One region of the Weissella sp. ESL1156 genome, then DNA from elsewhere that is predicted to be linked to it. Evidence: a T-box and tRNA genes for the amino acid it is inferred to sense, from the RefSeq annotation. Region 1 holds a T-box; the other holds one or more tRNA genes.
The links. The T-box of region 1 lies ahead of ACSKY2_RS04520 (valine--tRNA ligase). A T-box ahead of a tRNA ligase gene usually reads a tRNA of that ligase, here a tRNA-Val.

Region 2: it encodes a tRNA-Val, which carries the amino acid that the T-box ahead of ACSKY2_RS04520 (valine--tRNA ligase) is inferred to sense. The anticodon was not compared.

What each region holds. Positions count from the first base shown of each region.
Region 1 is NZ_CP196372.1:895,929-902,465, forward strand. It holds gene ACSKY2_RS04520 (valine--tRNA ligase) at 1-2,360, opposite strand, end outside; T-box leader at 2,438-2,643, opposite strand; gene ACSKY2_RS04525 (LysE/ArgO family amino acid transporter) at 2,716-3,333, opposite strand; gene trhA (PAQR family membrane homeostasis protein TrhA) at 3,458-4,114, shown strand; gene ACSKY2_RS04535 (hypothetical protein) at 4,236-4,949, opposite strand; gene ACSKY2_RS04540 (hypothetical protein) at 5,081-5,902, opposite strand; gene ACSKY2_RS04545 (universal stress protein) at 6,100-6,537, opposite strand, start outside.
Region 2 is NZ_CP196372.1:1,920,226-1,926,762, reverse strand. It holds gene ACSKY2_RS09595 (YfhO family protein) at 1-2,470, shown strand, start outside; gene ACSKY2_RS09590 (hypothetical protein) at 2,614-2,916, opposite strand; tRNA gene ACSKY2_RS09585 (tRNA-Leu) at 3,122-3,205, opposite strand; tRNA gene ACSKY2_RS09580 (tRNA-His) at 3,233-3,305, opposite strand; tRNA gene ACSKY2_RS09575 (tRNA-Trp) at 3,308-3,381, opposite strand; tRNA gene ACSKY2_RS09570 (tRNA-Asp) at 3,409-3,482, opposite strand; tRNA gene ACSKY2_RS09565 (tRNA-Val) at 3,485-3,557, opposite strand; rRNA gene rrf (5S ribosomal RNA) at 3,562-3,678, opposite strand; rRNA gene ACSKY2_RS09555 (23S ribosomal RNA) at 3,753-6,537, opposite strand, start outside.

The DNA of each region.
Region 1 (6,537 bases):
GTCTTTGGCTTAACAAAACGATTAATGTAGTCTGCATTATCCTTGAAAATACGTTGCAAGTTCTGATCCGTCGTCTTAATCAAAACATCGATTGTCGTTGACATAGGCGCGTTGGCCTCTGTTCGAATTGTTCGAACAGCCTTAATTAAGTCAATCAAACTATTAAAATCAGTTTCAGCTTGTTGATCATGCAATGCATCATCAATAGTTGGGTAACTTGCCGTAACAATTGTTTCACCCTCGTGAGGCATTTCTTGCCAAATGGCTTCAGTAACAAATGGCATAATTGGATGCAACAACCGTAGCGTATTATCTAATACATATGCCAGAATTGCTTGCACTGTCTTTTGAGCAACCTCATCATTCCCATTAAGGGTCTCTTTAGTCATTTCAATGTACCAGTCAGCAAAATCATTCCAAATAAAGTTATACAATGCGCGGCCAGCTTCACCGAACTCAAACTTATCAAAATTCTTTGTCACCATTTCAATCGTTGTATTGAGACGTGACAGAATCCATTTATCAGCCAATGAGAACTTTGATTTGTCAGTTGGCAAAATTGCCTTTGTATCATCTGATAAGTTCATCAATACATAACGTGAAGCATTCCAAATCTTATTAATGAAATTCCATGCTGAATCCATCTTTGTATATGAAAAACGAACATCTTGACCGGGTGTTGACCCAGTTGCCAAGAACCAACGTAAAGCATCTGCACCATACTTCTCAATGACATCCATCGGGTCAATACCATTGCCTAATGACTTTGACATCTTACGACCTTGCTCATCACGAATCAAGCCATGAATCAACACATTCTTGAATGGCCGTCGACCAGTAAATTCTTTTGATTGGAACATCATACGTGCGACCCAGAAGAAGATAATATCATACCCTGTGACCAAAGTATCTGTTGGGAAGTAGCGCTTAAAGTCTGCCGCATCTGTATCAGGCCAACCCATTGTTGAAAATGGCCACAAAGCTGATGAAAACCATGTATCCAAAACATCAGGATCTTGTTCCCAATTCTCACTATCAGCAGGCGCTTCCATACCAACATACATTTCACCAGTCTCTTTATGGTACCAAGCGGGAATTTGGTGTCCCCACCATAATTGACGAGAAATCACCCAATCATGAATGTCATCCATCCAACGAGTAAAGGTACCTTCAAAACGTGGCGGATAGAAATCAACACGATCGTCCGATTTTTGCATAGCCAATGCTTGTTCAGCCAATGGTTTCATCTTAACAAACCATTGTGTTGACAACCGTGATTCAACTTGCACACCAGTACGTTCTGAATGACCAACTGCGTGCACGATTGGTTCAACTGACAACATCCAACCACCAGCTTCTAAATCGGCAACCATTGCTTTGCGGGCATCAAAACGATCCATACCAACATACTTACCAGCACGTTCGTTCATTGAAGCGTCTTCATTCATCGTATTGATTCGTTCCAAATTATGACGATTACCAACACCAAAATCATTTGGATCATGAGCTGGTGTAATTTTAACCATCCCTGAACCAAACTCAGGGTCAACATATTCGTCAGCAATAATTGGTACTTCACGATTAACAAGTGGCACTAAGACCTTTTTACCAACCAAATCTTTATAACGTTCATCTGAAGGATGTACAGCAACTGCCACATCCCCAAACATTGTTTCAGGACGAGTTGTTGCAATTTCAATATAATGCTTTCCTTGATACGTTGTTTCAGGATCCACAAATGGATACTGTACATGATAAAAGGCACCTTCATCATCTTGATGAATGACCTCGATATCCGACAAGGCTGTCCGAGCTTTCGGGTCCCAATTGATGATGTACTCGCCCCGATAGATCAAGCCTTTCTTGTACAAAGTCACGAATACTTTACGAACAGCTTCTGATAACCCTTCATCTAGCGTAAAGCGTTCACGGTCAAAATCCAAAGATAGCCCTAGTTTTCCCCATTGCGCTTTAATAGTTGCTGCATATTCATTTTTCCAATCCCATACTTGTTCAACAAATTTGTCACGTCCCAAATCATAACGCGAAATACCTTCTTTGGCTAAACGTTGCTCAACTTTAGCTTGCGTAGCAATTCCCGCATGATCCATTCCTGGTAACCATAACGTATCAAAACCTTGCATTCGCTTTTGACGAATCAACATATCTTGTAACGTTGTATCCCAAGCGTGACCTAAGTGTAATTTACCAGTCACGTTCGGTGGCGGAATAACAATTGAATAGGGACGAGCCTTCTTATTTTCTGAAGGTTTGAAGCGCTTCTCTTGCACCCACTTATCATAACGACCCGCTTCAACCGCTGTTGGATTATACTTGCTCGGCATATCAATTTCTCGCATAACTTGAACTCCTTACTTTTATTAAATTTATTCTATAATTGACCCATTAAAAAAACCCTGATCATACAATATTGTATAATCAGGGCGACTTTATCGCGGTACCACCTGAATTAGAGTATTCTCTATCTCATTAAGACTTAACGCGTCACCACGTTATCAACTACTACAATTTCATTGATAAAGCCCACTAGCTACTTTCTAAGTTGTCACTCAAAATCTTTCACCAAAATGACTTTGTCGCTAATAGTAACCTAACCTATACCCTCTAGTGTATTGCTATGAAAGCAATTTTACATGGTTATATGCAAAAAATCAAGGTCAATCGATGCTTTTCGTTAATATGAAGTGTCATCATTTAAAAGATAGCAATCATTGCCTCAATTAATAAATAACCACCATAACCTAAGACGATAATTCCAGATATAGCATTTACACAGACAAGCACTTTTCGAGGTAGCCGATCTTTTAGGATATTCATGATAATTGTAATGCCATTAAACCAAATAAACGTTGCCATCATGACACCAATGATAAATGGCCAAACCGCATCACTAGCCAATGTTCCTCTTAAAGCACCTAATAATAAACTACCATCAATTAAAGCTTGTGGATTCGCCCATGAAACAATAAATGCTGTCAATAAAGCTTTATGTGCAGGTAAGTGATTAGCATGTGTGTTGAGTTGTACTGTATTCGCACTTCTTAAAATATCCCAACCAATCCAAATGACTAGCATCCCACCAATCAACATGACAGTTAATTTTAGCCATGCTGCTGAACTAATAATTGCTCCCATACCAAAAAAGGCCGCCATTGAAAACAACGAGTCAGCAATCCAAACAAAAAGAACATAAACTAACGAACGTTTAAATGAATTCGTTAGTGCATTATTAAATACATACAAATTTTGCATGCCGATTGGTGCCACGAAAGCAAATCCAATCATCATCCCTTTAATCATTGTCATTAACATTATGAAACCCCACTTATTTTAATACTATAACATTTAGTTTACAAAACTAGATGAAACAGTTATCATAATTATAAACATATTGTCATTCAAATAAATAGCCAATTAACTGGTAAAGGAGAAGCCTATGCCTACTCTAACAAAAGAAAATCGCCGCTATCTAATTACCTATGAGACACTCAATGCCGTCACTCACGGTCTTGGTGTGATGGCAGCCATCGTTGGTGCAACACTATTAATGATTAAGAGTGTGCAACATCATTTTGGTGCATTTACAATGGTTGCCTTATCAATTTATGCTGCATCTATTATCAGTTTTTTACTCGCTTCAACCTTATTCCACGCATTAATTTTTACTAAAGCGGGTAAAATTTTTCAATTTTTAGATCACTCAGGCATTTATTTAGTCATCCTGGGAAGTTACACGCCTTACACCTGGCTCTTCCTTAGTCCAAAAATTGGTTGGCCAATTTGGCTAACCATTCTATTATGCACTATTCTTGGCTTTGTTTATGATTTATTTTTTGTCGGTCGTTGGCCTTGGCTTTCAGTCATCATTTATGTCTTGATGGGCTGGTTGATTATTCTGGCCTTTCCCGCTCTACACGTTGCCTTAACATCGTTTTCATTTAATTTCTTATTAGCTGGTGGCATAACATACACTTTGGGTGCCTTGCTTTACCTCATGCCACAACTACCATTAAATCATGTTTACTGGCATCTTTTTGTTTTAGCAGGTGCAACATTAATGTACATTTCAATTTATGCCATGCTATTTAATTAAACCGTTCCGTCATACAGAATACAGAACATAATTGAAAGGGTCAAAGTCTGCCATATTTGGCATAGACTTCGACCCTTTTATGATACGTGTTAGATGCAACAAAAACTACTTAAATCAAAGATTATTTATTTTTCACAATCCCTGCTTGTACCCACTGATTAAAACTATCGTCAGTTGTTTGTACTTGACCACCTTGTTGATGATTTTGATAGTCATTTTTTTGTTGTTGTGAAAATGTGTCCCATACCGAGCCACCAATAGAATAGTGGCTAGCACTAAGAAGCAAATCTTTAGCAGTTGCCGTTGTTGCTAATTTGACAGTATTTGTTAACTGATCTTTCTGCCACTTACCTGCAACTGCGTATTCAGTACCGTCTTCTAATTTCACTTGCTGTGCAATAGCCACACTATCAATATCAGACGTTTGCGCTGCTGCCTGCTTTAAAATGAGGGTGGTTGCTTTGGCATAAGCCGTCATAAAACTTTCGAGTGAATTTGTGCCATCATCTGCAAAAACAATGGTTAATTGTTTATTTGCTAGCTTAACAGAATAAATACTAGGAACCCCCGGTTGATCTTTCAAAACTGCTTTCACATCAAATCCAGTTTTTTTATGACTATCCTGAGACGTCATGGCCTCTTTATCAACCGTTGATTGCTTTTTTCTCTTATGTACCGGTTGATGTTCGGTCTTTTTAGCATGTTGTGTAGAAGTTGCAGCGGTTGCCTGCTTATTACTTTGATGTGGTGTACTATTAAAAATAATTGCGAAAACAGCAACCACAGCGGCAATTGCCATAATTCCAATAATCATCGTCACTTGTCGTTTATGCATTATGATTTACCTTTCTATTCCTTAAACCATAATATTCTATCATAAGAAACTTTTAAGTTTTTGATGACTATGTCACGATTCTATTAATAAATGCTAACGTTTTGTAAAATTAAATGAATATTCTGTAACAATTACTGTTTGCGTCCAAAAAGACGGGCGAAAAAGCCTCGAATACCGCCATGTTTACGCCTCGATATACGAGATGATGTCACTTCAGTATCCTCTTGCACCGTTTCTGATGCAATCACTGCAGGTTCCGGCCTATCATTAGTATCCTTAGTCGTTGTCTCCACTATCAGACTGTCTACAGGTAGCGTTTCTTGCACTATTTGTTGCGAATCCTCTGAATTTGTCGATGCTAACTCATGTTTTACTTCTTCATTATGTACATACTCAGCAATCATCTCATCTGTCAAGGCTGGCATAGCAACCGTTTTTGATGTTACTCCTAGACTAACGATCGTTCGCCCCATTTTGCCCGTTTCCTGATTCGTTGCATGAACTTCTATTTGACTAGGTAAGATGTCTTCTGGTAGAACTAATTCAAATTCTAAACTATTATCAACTGGCAAGGAAATCACATGTTCATCACCAATAAAATGTACAGAAACAGATACATTCTCTTGATTGACACGTCCTTCTAATAATCTTTGCCCCTCTTGTGTTGAAATAACAGCTGTAACCACTGGTGCGGGTTGCTCAATCGTCAATGTCATTGTCTCATGCAATGACTGATTTGGTTGCTCAGCAGTAATCATGACCTCTCCGCTAGCATCCTCCATTGATAATTTCACAACAAAATTACCATCTTGATCTGAGGTCGTTGTATCAGATTTATCATTTGCATATTTCACAGTGATTGCAACATTCTCTGCCCCCACGTGGCCAATAACTGTTGTTCCCAAACTATTTGTTAATATTGATGCTACCAAATTTAGTTTTGACTCACTCATATTGCAATCTCCATCTCTTTTTGAACTGTCAATCATATTTTCATTGTATCAGAAAATTATACTAACTAAAAATAATAGCCTATTTCACATAAACTGGTCATAACAAAAAGGTTGAGACCAATACTCCTGTCCCAACCAACTCACTATTTCAAAATTCTCTAACATACTGGTATACATCAAAGTGATTCATTTAATGATTAATCCCGCTTACGTACAATCAGTGTGTCCACCTTCGCAACACGTGTAACGAACTCAGTAACAGATCCAATTAGCAAACGTTCAATAGCATTCAAACCGGTTGCACCAATCATAATCAAGTCAATACCATACTTTTCTGGTGCTTGCTGAGCAATAACATCCTTAGGTGACCCATATTCAATTGAATAATCGACATTTTCAACACCAGCATCCTTAGCTTGTTGCAAATATGCATCCAATGTCTTCTTTGCTGTACCAGCAACTTGTTCAACCATCGTTGTTCTAAAATCAGTCACATTCTGGAATGAACGTGTATCAATAACATGCAGAATATGCAACTTAGCATCTGGGCCATTCTGCTTAACAACTTGAATAGCACGATTCAACGCAGCCTCAGCTTCTTTAGAGCCATCAACTGGTACCAATACGTTCTTATA
Region 2 (6,537 bases), 930 kb from region 1:
TGTCAGGTTATATCTTGCTGGTGTGGCCTTCTTAGTAGCTGCCCATCATTGGTTCAAAAAAAGACCTATTTGGCAGTATCAATTAGCCGCTTTTAGTTATGTGTTCTCTGGTTATACAGCCTTTGCCGTTTTTGAACATCCCTTTTTCATTAATCCATTAATCATTTTCCCATTGCTTATTTTAGCAATGGATTATGCACTATCAAAACAAAATTATATTTTCTTAATTGTCATGATTTTTTGGACACTTTGGAACAATTTTTATTTCGCATTTATGATGGTCATTGGCTTAGGAATATTCTGGGTCGGCTATCAATTTTATCATCATACATGGACGAAGTGGACAACACATTTTAAGGTATTACTCGCTAGCATAATCGGTAGTTTACTAGCAAGTCCATTGTTCATTCCTAGTGTGAATGCAGTCTTTAGTTCTGCACGTTCAAATAATGAACTGGCTAATGGTCTCACCCTTTATCCCTTATACTATTACTTTGCGTTACCGGGAAATTTAATTGCTAACCTGACAACACCATCATTTTGGTTAACTGGTGGTTTTAGCGCACTAAGTGTCATGGCAATTATTTTTAGTTTACGTCGTTGGCATCAATATCGTTATTTTAATTATCTATGGATTATTTGTTCAATAGGTGTCTGTCTACCAGCTTTTGCTGCTATTTTAAATGGCGGTTCCTCACCTTCTAATCGCTGGTTATTCCTAATTTTATTACCGGCAAGCTTTATATTGTTGCAAATGCTTAATGATTTAGCCAATCTTTCAAAGCGTGACTATCTCTACTTTTTCATTGTTGGTTTAATTGCTAGTTTTTCATTACTTATTATTAGTAATTTTAATTTAAATAATCGCTATGGCGTCATGATTGCTATTTATTTTGTGACGATCATTGTTTTATGGTTAACCCAGTCGACACCACATTTTAAACCAATTTGGTTAGTTGTACTCGTTCTGTCGAATATTTTCTTGTTAACTATCCGCAATCACACAAATAATACCAATCCAGATACGACTGATTCACTGTCTAATCAAGTTGTTCAAACACTAATCAAACAACAACATCAATATTTAAAACCGCAAACAAAAGCGCTCACAAGAGCTTATGTTGACAATCAATTAAATAATGCAACCGGTATTGCACCGGCAACCAACTTACCTATTATTGGACCGTTGAATAATATCGAAAGTTATTGGTCCTTGCAAAATGGTGCTGTAGGTTCCGGACTCGCAAAACTTGCGATTAATACTGCCAATCCTAATGATATTACTGGTAATCTTGACTCTCGTGACGTTCTTAGTAATGTATTGGGCGTTTCGGATCGCTATGAGAATCCAAATTCTCTGACCCCTTATTCATATCAGGTCGTTGCAAATCAAGTTGTTAATGGTCAATCACTTGTACATTCTAAAAATGCTTACCCATTATTATATTTTCCAAAGTATAAAATCAGTCAAACTGACTATGATAAGCTATCACCAACAACTAAGGAGGCTAGTTTAGCAGACAGTATTGTCGTCAAGAATAGTCGCACCAAACAACATTCACAATTTGCAAAATCAGTTAAAACAGCACCAATTCGGACAAATCTAACTAAGTCACCGACTAAAAAGTTACATATGACTTATAAAACGAATTCCGATTGGTTACCAGCTGGTTTTTATCTCAGTCCTTCTAAAGATTTAGCTGGCACTGAGCTACATTTGGAACTTTCTAACATTCATTTCCATCCGTATAATATCAAACAACAACAACAGATTGCTTTAACAAAATACCGTTATGATCATCAACAAAATGGTCAAAATGAACAAAACCTTATTGATCGTCGCTATAATGAGAAAGCTTTTACGTGGAATTGGTATAAGCATCACTTTAGTAGTATTGGTAAAGAAATAACGGGTTATACGTTAACTGCAACTTATAATGATATAACGAATACATTCACTCAAACAGGTCAATCAAACTTATCATTTTATAATCCACAAAAGCAAGTAACGCTCAATCTTGGACAAGCAAATGATACAACGAAAGAAACATTCATTCCATTAACATTTAGCAAGGTTGGTGAATATAGTTTTGATGTACAAGTTAAGGCTATTCCTACTGATTATCGATTCAATAAAGTGGCTAAAACAATCCAAAAAACTGCACCTAAATACACATTAACAAATAATCAATTATCAACAACAATTAAAGTGAAAAAGGCAAGTATATTAGCAACAACCATTCCATATAGTAAAGGTTGGACTGCAGTTGATCATTCATCTCGATTAGTGGCATTAGGTACAGGTTTTATTGGAATACCTTTAAAAGCTGGCACGAATCACATTGTCCTGCGCTATCAAACACCAGGTCATCAAATTGCGAAATACGGCTTTCTAATTGGTACCGTTCTGTTAGTCATCATCTTATGTCAACGCTTGATTAGATTCATTTATAATCATAAAACTGACTGAGCGATTAGTGTGTTATATCTGAAAAGGGGACGTTAATCTACCTCATCATTTGGTAGATTGACGTCCCCTTTTTACATGTTAAAATACTGCAATATAATTATGTCAACAAAATAAATGTTGTTTAATACTTTTCTTATTTATTATTAAAATTTATCAGCAGAAAACCATTCAGCAATGGTTAGCCACTGATTCGTCTCTTTACTTTTAATTTTGTACGCCGTGATGTCATATAGCGTTTTGCGATCACCATCTAAAGGTGACCAATAAGTTTCATCAGCTCGACGAATAACGTCCCAATGAAAATAATTCTTTTCCTCATTATTTTCATCACGTACTAAAAATCCATCCGATAAAGAAATATTTTTTTCACCAACTTGAGGACCAGCTACACTAAAATCTACCATTAACTGTTGATGCGTCTCACTAGTGATTGGTTTATTTGTCATTTATTCTGTTCCTTTCTAAAAAAAATATATTCTAATTAATTATAACTAATCTAACATATGTCAAAAATAAATTAATCATCAGTGCTATCTTTAAAAATTCGTTTGTTTTAATACTTCACTTGATTTCCTTATATTAGTAACAACGGTTCTTTATAAAACAAAAATCCCTAAGAGCCTATAAAAAGACTATCAGGGACCATACTAATGCCGTCGATGGGGGTCGAACCCATACTCCCTTGCGGGAACTGGATTTTGAGTCCAGCGCGTCTGCCAATTCCGCCACAACGGCATCATATTAAATACTACATCATTAAAGGGCGGTAGATGGGGATCGAACCCACGCGTGCCGGAACCACAAACCGGTGTGTTAACCACTTCACCACTACCGCCATGGCAGGGGTAGAGGGAATCGAACCCCCGCCGACGGTTTTGGAGACCGTTGTTCTACCGCTAAACTATACCCCTATGATATGATGTAATACTTAATTGAAACGGTCACAACGGGACTCGAACCCGTGATCTTTCGCGTGACAGGCGAACGTCATAACCAGCTAGACCATGCGACCAATGGACGTTACAGGGTTCGAACCTGTGACCCCCTGCTTGTAAGGCAGGTGCTCTCCCAGCTGAGCTAAACGTCCATATGCATCGCAATGTCCTATCCTCGCAGGAGGCGATCCTCCAACTACTTTCGGCGTAACTGAGCTTAACTGCTGTGTTCGGTATGGGAACAGGTGTGACCTCAGTGCCATCATCACGACACGTTTCTAATTGAGTGAACTTAGTTCCCTCAAAACTGAATCATAACTGCTTTTTTGCCTTACACCACTTGCTACTTGGTTAAGTCCTCGAACCATTAGTACTAGTCCGCTCCATGCGTCACCGCACGTCCACTTCTAGCCTATCTACCTCATCATCTTTGAGGGGTCTTACTTCATTACTGAATGGGAAATCTCATCTCGAGGCGAGTTTCACACTTAGATGCTTTCAGCGTTTATCTCATCCGTACATAGCTACTCAGCGATGCTCCTGGCGGAACAACTGATACACCAGTGGTACGTCCACCCCGGTCCTCTCGTACTAAGGGCAGCTCCTCTCAAATTTCCTACGCCCGCGACGGATAGGGACCGAACTGTCTCACGACGTTCTGAACCCAGCTCGCGTACCGCTTTAATGGGCGAACAGCCCAACCCTTGGGACCGACTACAGCCCCAGGATGCGATGAGCCGACATCGAGGTGCCAAACCTCCCCGTCGATGTGGACTCTTGGGGGAGATAAGCCTGTTATCCCCAGGGTAGCTTTTGTCCGTTGAGCGATGGCCCTTCCATGCGGAACCACCGGATCACTAAGCCCTACTTTCGTACCTGCTCGACTGGTAAGTCTCACAGTCAAGCTCCCTTGTGCCTTTACACTCTACGAATGATTTCCAACCATTCTGAGGGAACCTTTGGGCGCCTCCGTTACCTTTTAGGAGGCGACCGCCCCAGTCAAACTGCCTGCCAGACACTGTCTTCCACCACGCTTAGTGGTGTGAGTTAGAGTGTTCATACAACGAGGGTAGTATCCCACGTTTGCCTCCATCGAAACTAGCGTCCCGATTTCTACGGCTCCTACCTATGCTGTACAAGCTGCACAAACACTCAATATCAAGCTACAGTAAAGCTCCATGGGGTCTTTCCGTCCTGTCGCGGGTAACCCGCATCTTCACGGGTCTTTAAATTTCACCGAGTCTCTCGTTGAGACAGCGCCCAGATCGTTACGCCTTTCGTGCGGGTCGGAACTTACCCGACAAGGAATTTCGCTACCTTAGGACCGTTATAGTTACGGCCGCCGTTTACTGGGGCTTCAATTCGTACCTTCGCCGAAGCTAAGCACTCCTTTTAACCTTCCAGCACCGGGCAGGCGTCAGCCCCTATACGTCATCTTACGATTTTGCAGAAACCTGTGTTTTTGATAAACAGTCGCCTGGGCCTATTCACTGCGGCTCAGCTTGCGCTGAGCACCCCTTCTCCCGAAGTTACGGGGTCATTTTGCCGAGTTCCTTAACGAGAGTTCACTCGCTCACCTTAGGATGCTCTCCTCGACTACCTGTGTCGGTTTGCGGTACGGGCAGGTAAACACTAACTAGAAGCTTTTCTCGGCAGCGTGACATCACAGACTTCCCTACTTGATTTCGGTCCTCATCACAACTTGTCCTTATGACAGCAAGCATTTAACTCACTCTCAGACTTATTGCTTGACCCAGCTTTTCCAACTGCTGGGTTCTGTTAGCCTTCTGCGTCCCTCCATTGTTCAAACATGTTCACCTGGTACAGGAATCTCAACCTGTTAGCCATCGACTACGCCTTTCGGCCTCGCCTTAGGTCCCGACTAACCCTGGGAGGACGAGCCTTCCCCAGGAAACCTTAGTCATACGGTGGACAGGATTCTCACCTGTCTTTCGCTACTCATACCGGCATTCTCACTTCTAAGCGCTCCACCAGTCCTCACGGTCTGACTTCATCGCCCTTAGAACGCTCTCCTATCGCGCCACTAATGTGGCACCCGTAGTTTCGGTGGTGTGTTTAGCCCCGGTACATTTTCGGCGCAGAATCACTCGACTAGTGAGCTATTACGCACTCTTTAAATGGTGGCTGCTTCTGAGCCAACATCCTAGTTGTCTATGCAACTTCACATCCTTTTCCACTTAACACACACTTAGGGACCTTAACTGACGATCTGGGCTGTTCCCCTTTCGACAATGGATCTTATCACTCACTGTCTGACTCCCGGACATACGTGATTGGCATTCGGAGTTTATCTTAATTTAGTAACCCGAGATGGGCCCCGCACCAAAACAGTGCTCTACCTCCAACACGCTATCTTCCGAGGCTAGCCCTAAAGCTATTTCGGAGAGAACCAGCTATCTCCAAGTTCGATTGGAATTTCACCGCTACCCACACCTCATCCCAACATTTTTCAACATGTACGGGTTCGGGCCTCCAGTGCGTTTTACCGCACCTTCACCCTGGACATGGGTAGGTCACCTGGTTTCGGGTCTACAACAACATACTCGAACGCCCATTTCAGACTCGCTTTCGCTACGGCTCCGGTCTTTCCACCTTAACCTTGCATGTTATCGTAACTCGCCGGTTCATTCTACAAAAGGCACGCTATCACCCATTAACGGGCTCTAACTTGTTGTAGGCACATGGTTTCAGGAACTTTTTCACTCCCCTTCCGGGGTGCTTTTCACCTTTCCCTCACGGTACTGGTTCACTATCGGTCACTAGGGAGTATTTAGCCTTACGAGATGGTCCTCGCAGTTTCCGACCGGATTTCACGTGTCCGGCCGTACTCAGGATCCTACACGGGAGTTTGCTTACTTTCGCATACGGGGCTATCACCCTGTTTCGCTCAGCTTCCCAGCTGCTTCTGCTAATAAACAAATTTGTAACTCCACAACGGTAGTCCTACAACCCCAGTGTGCAAGCACACTGGTTTGGGCTCCTCCGCGTTCGCTCGCCGCTACTGACGGAATCGATTTTTCTTTCTTCTCCTGTTGCTAATGAGATGTTTCAGTTCACAACGTCTACCTTCGTTCAACTATGTATTCATTGAACGATAACTTGCATCACAAG